DNA from 2 places in the Mesorhizobium sp. M1365 genome. Region 1 is predicted to be linked to the other one. Evidence: predicted binding sites of a transcription regulator. Region 1 holds the regulator's gene; the other holds the start of a gene.

Evidence for each region. Region 1 encodes LexA, which represses DNA repair genes until DNA is damaged. Its sites were predicted from a motif close to TGTTCNNNNTGTGTTCNG; they were not measured.
Region 2: uvrA (excinuclease ABC subunit UvrA) is a predicted target of LexA. The motif match lies at 897-914, and genes of this name have one in related genera.

Annotation. Positions count from the first base shown of each region.
Region 1 covers NZ_JAMYLG010000017.1:99,985-102,386, forward strand. Annotated here, with positions in the region: partial or broken gene kynU (kynureninase) at 1-328, opposite strand, end outside; gene lexA (transcriptional repressor LexA) at 777-1,511, shown strand; gene NKH04_RS19510 (ComEC/Rec2 family competence protein) at 1,505-2,402, opposite strand, start outside.
Region 2 covers NZ_JAMYLG010000008.1:65,395-67,796, forward strand. Annotated here, with positions in the region: gene NKH04_RS12340 (hypothetical protein) at 1-367, shown strand, start outside; gene uvrA (excinuclease ABC subunit UvrA) at 1,064-2,402, shown strand, end outside.

The sequences.
Region 1 (2,402 bases):
CGTGCAGCAGCTTGTAGATATTGACCGATGTCGTGTCGCAGACCACTGTCTGGCCGGCCGCGGCCCCGATCAGGCGCCCGAGCTGGTCGCCAAGTTCAAGCGGCATGTTGAACCAGCCGGCCGTGTTCCATGCGCGGATGAGATCATGCGACCATTCTTCGGTCGCGGCCTTGTGCAGTTCATCGAAAGCGGCACGTGAAGCAGCTCCTAGCGAATTGCCGTCGAGATAGATCACTCCTTGCGGCAACACAAAGCGGTCGCGCATCGCGCGCAGCGGATCCGCGGCATCCATCGCCTTTATGGCCACGAGATCGGGAATTCCTGTCATGATTTGTCTGCTCCCCCAAGATCCAACGCAACGCCGGACACGCATCGACTGTTCTTCCATTACTTGGTTGCGCGCAGCAAGGCTCCACCGGCGAGAAGCAGCCTGACCAGGCGGTGGAAACCGGGACTTAACCCGAGGTTGGCGTTTTGAGTTCGTTTCGTTCACGGTGCATTGACCAAACCGCACAGTCGATACGGGTTCAATTCCGTGCCTTTTGCCGACCGACGGCCGATGCCAGTGCCGCCTTCTAGGAGGCCAGAAGGGCGCAAACGAAAGCAGAATCAAGGCGATGAGGCTCGCGGCGGTGAAAATGCGTTAACGCCGGTAGGGGACGTCGTTTGTTTCCCGAGCCTTAACGCATTCATTAAACTTTAAACAGTTGCGGAACACAACTGGAACAGATAGTGTTTGTTCTGGGTTTGTTTTTCTGATTCTGTTGGGGGTCGCTATGCTGACACGCAAACAACACGAACTGCTTATGTTCATCCACGAAAGGTTGAAGGAAAGCGGTATCCCGCCTTCATTCGACGAGATGAAGGAAGCGCTCGACCTGGCTTCCAAATCCGGAATCCACCGGCTGATTACGGCGCTGGAGGAGCGCGGCTTCATTCGCCGTTTGCCCAACCGGGCCCGTGCGCTGGAGGTGCTACGCCTGCCTGACTCGATCGCCCCCGGCCTCAATGCGGCACGCAAGTTCTCGCCGAGTGTCATCCAGGGCAGCCTTGGGCAAGGCGCCCCTCGGCAGGGCAAGCCGACATCGTCGCGCGTGCCCGCAGCCGGAAATGACGACGATGTCGTCGCCGCCGTTTCGATCCCGGTAATGGGCCGCATCGCTGCCGGTGTGCCGATCGACGCCATCCAGCACCAGACGCATTCGATTTCGGTGCCGCCGGATATGATCATGGGCGGCGAGCATTATGCGCTCGAGGTCAAAGGCGATTCGATGATCGGGGCCGGCATTTTCGACGGCGACACGGTGATCATCCGCAATGCCGATACGGCGAGCCCCGGTGAGATCGTGGTGGCACTGGTCGACGAGGAGGAAGCGACGCTGAAGCGGTTCCGCCGCAAGGGCGCCTCGATCGCCCTGGAAGCCGCCAATCCGGCCTACGAGACGCGCATCTTCGGACCAGACAGGGTCAAGGTGCAGGGCAAGCTCGTCGGACTGATCCGCCGCTACTGAGTTCCGCCCTTGGCGCCGGCTTTGGGATTGTCGGCCCTGCGGTATGGCGGCAGGCCCCGTGCCGCGCGTGAAAATTTCCGTTGCACGTGCCAGGGCCGGTATGATTTTTCGACGGCGAAGCGGATCTCGGCGCGTGTTGCCGCTTGTGGATCGAAATAGACGGCGGCACTTCCCGCGCGCGCCAGTTGCCGTTTGGTGACGACGAGGACCAGCCGGTCGTAGTAGCAGGGGTTATGGGCGGTGGCGTCGTCGATGACGATCAAGCTGGCAAAGGCGCAGGCTGGCCGCGCAGTATCGCGGTCCGTGGCTTGCGCGATGATCGCGCCGGATGGATGCCTGGCAAGGCAGAGGCCGTCCGTGCAAATGAACGGCATGCCCGGCGGTAGGTCGGCCGGATCGGCAATGTCGAATTGCGGGTCGTTCTTTCCAGGTGTTTCCGGCGCGACGATAGCCTCTGATGTGAGCGCGCGTTTCCAGTTGTCGATGGTGAACTCATTCGGGCGTGCCCGGTTGACCGCGAGTTCACCGCTGCCGATCGGCAGCGCGACCAGCCGTGCGTCCTCCGAGACCAATACGTCGGGTATGCGTGTCTGCGTTGTCGTCAGCAAGCCGGCGAGCGCAAAAGGAAGTGCCGCCAGCCGCAACCACGTCGTCGCCATGCTGGCAATGACGAGGGCGATCGTCACCAGAAGGACGGATCTCAGCGAAATCAGCCCGACCGCATCGATCGGCGAGCGCTCCGAGATCCACCCGGACAGGGCGATCATCGCCGTCAGCCCCTTGCCCATGACATAGAGAAAAGGGCCATCCGCACCGAACGGCATCGCCAGCGCGCTGAGAACGGCGAAGGGCATGACGACCAGTGACACGATGGGCATGATGGCCAGATTG
Region 2 (2,402 bases), on a different contig from region 1:
GCGATTGAGCGCCCGCAATTTCAGCGCCATCGGTCTGGTCTTGCCGCTATCGCGGCACTATAGTCCGGCGATGACCGCCAGCCGCTCATCCAGCCTGCTATGCCTTGCCATCGCTACCGTTGCCGGCACGAACATGCTGGTGGGTATGGCACTTGCCCAAGATAATTCGACGTCTTCGCAAAAGGGCGCTCTGCCCGGTGTGACCAGCGATTATCGCATCGCCGAGCCAGCGCCGCGGCCTGAGCCTGACGATATGGCTCTAGGCAGCGGCAACGGCACCTTCAAGATTCGCGATACCGACGTTCGGATTTCCGGTAGCATCACCATTGATGTCGCTACCGGCAGGATCAGGCCCTCCAGCCGCTAAGTTCGCCTGGTGTGAACCACAAATATTGCGCTTCAAACGAACAGCCCCGCCATTGCTTTGCAACTGACGGGGCCTTCTTGGATCTGAAATCCAAATTGCCGGGAGTGTACTGCCGGCTTTTTATTTCGGATGCTTCGCGGCGTTCAGCCGACGATCCGACTAGCAGTCTCTGATTGTTGTGGGGATCGGCAGGTCAACGTGGGCAGGTAGCGCTAAACGCCTGACCTGGCTACTTATACCTGCCGCGGCTCCAGCGACACGTGGAGCCTCAAGGAACAATCCGGTGGAGTCATGCCTCTGCTCTCCTTCTGTTCGTTGCGACTGTCGTCGAAGCGCTCATCGCATAACCCGCGGCGTCTCGCAGGCTAGCCCCAGGCCGCGAGGCCATCGAAAGACGGCCGGCTTCGTTGACAATTGGATTCTGCCCCCATGACGCGGGGACGTCAACCTTGAATAGCCGGGTTGCCGAAAAATGTGATCGCGAGACGCTTTGTGAAGCCGGCCTCACGGGCAGCTTTTGTCAGGAGCGTGTTCGGCCTTTGTTCTTTCCGCTTGCCCGTTCGCGCGAAAGGCGGTTAAACGCTTTGGTCGAGAGTTGTGGCGTCTCTCGAAAAGGCGGCGAAATTACCTACATAGGGGGTGGTCGGGAAAACCCGCCCATCCCACGAATTCCAGATTCTGAGGCGGCGACCGGCGATGGCCGACCATAAATATCTCTCCATTCGCGGGGCACGCGAACACAATCTGAAGAATGTCGATCTCGACCTGCCGCGTGACAGCCTGATCGTCATGACCGGCCTGTCGGGGTCGGGCAAGTCGTCGCTTGCCTTCGACACCATCTACGCCGAGGGCCAGCGCCGCTATGTCGAGAGCCTTTCGGCCTATGCACGGCAATTCCTCGAAATGATGCAGAAGCCGGACGTCGACCAGATCGACGGCCTGTCGCCGGCCATCTCCATCGAGCAGAAGACCACCTCGAAGAACCCTCGTTCGACGGTCGGCACCGTCACCGAGATCTACGATTATATGCGGCTTTTGTTCGCCCGCGTCGGTGTACCCTATTCGCCGGCCACCGGCCTGCCGATCGAGAGCCAGACGGTCTCGCAGATGGTCGACCGGGTGCTTGCGGTCGAGGAAGGCACCCGGCTGTTCATTCTGGCGCCGATGGTGCGCGGCCGCAAAGGCGAGTACCGCAAGGAACTGCTGGAGCTGCAGAAGAAGGGTTTTCAGCGCGTCAAGGTCGATGGCGTCTTCTATGAGATCGCAGACGTGCCGGCGCTGGACAAGAAGTACAAGCACGACATCGACGTCGTCGTCGACCGCATCGTCGTGCGCGGCGATCTGGCGACGCGGCTCGCCGATTCTATCGAGACCGCGCTGAAGCTGGCCGACGGGCTGGCGGTGGCGGAATTTGCCGACAAGCCGCTCGACGCCAGCCAGACCGGCGAGGATTCGGTCAACAAATCGAAGAACGAGACGCATGAACGCATGCTGTTCTCGGAAAAGTTCGCCTGCCCGGTGTCCGGCTTCACCATTCCCGAGATCGAGCCCAGGCTGTTCTCCTTCAACAATCCGTTCGGCGCCTGCCCGACCTGCGACGGGCTCGGCAGCCAACGCGCCATTGATGCCAGCCTGGTCGTGCCCGACGAGAATGTCTCGCTGCGCGCCGGCGCCGTCAGCCCTTGGGCGAAGTCGAGCTCGCCCTATTATGCGCAGACGCTGGAAGCGCTGGGCGTCGCCTATGGCTTCAAGCTCGGCGACAAGTTCAAGGATTTGAGCGAGGAGGCAAGGCAAGCCGTCCTGCACGGCACCGGCGAGCGCGAAATCACCTTCCATTACGATGACGGCCTGCGCTCCTACAAGACGACGAAAACCTTCGAGGGCGTCATCCCCAACCTCGAGCGCCGCTGGAAGGAAACGGAATCCGCCTGGATGCGCGAGGAGATCGAGCGCTTCATGTCGGCCACGCCCTGCCCGGCCTGCCGCGGCTATCGGCTGAAGCCCGAGGCGCTCGCGGTCAAGATCGCCGGCAAGC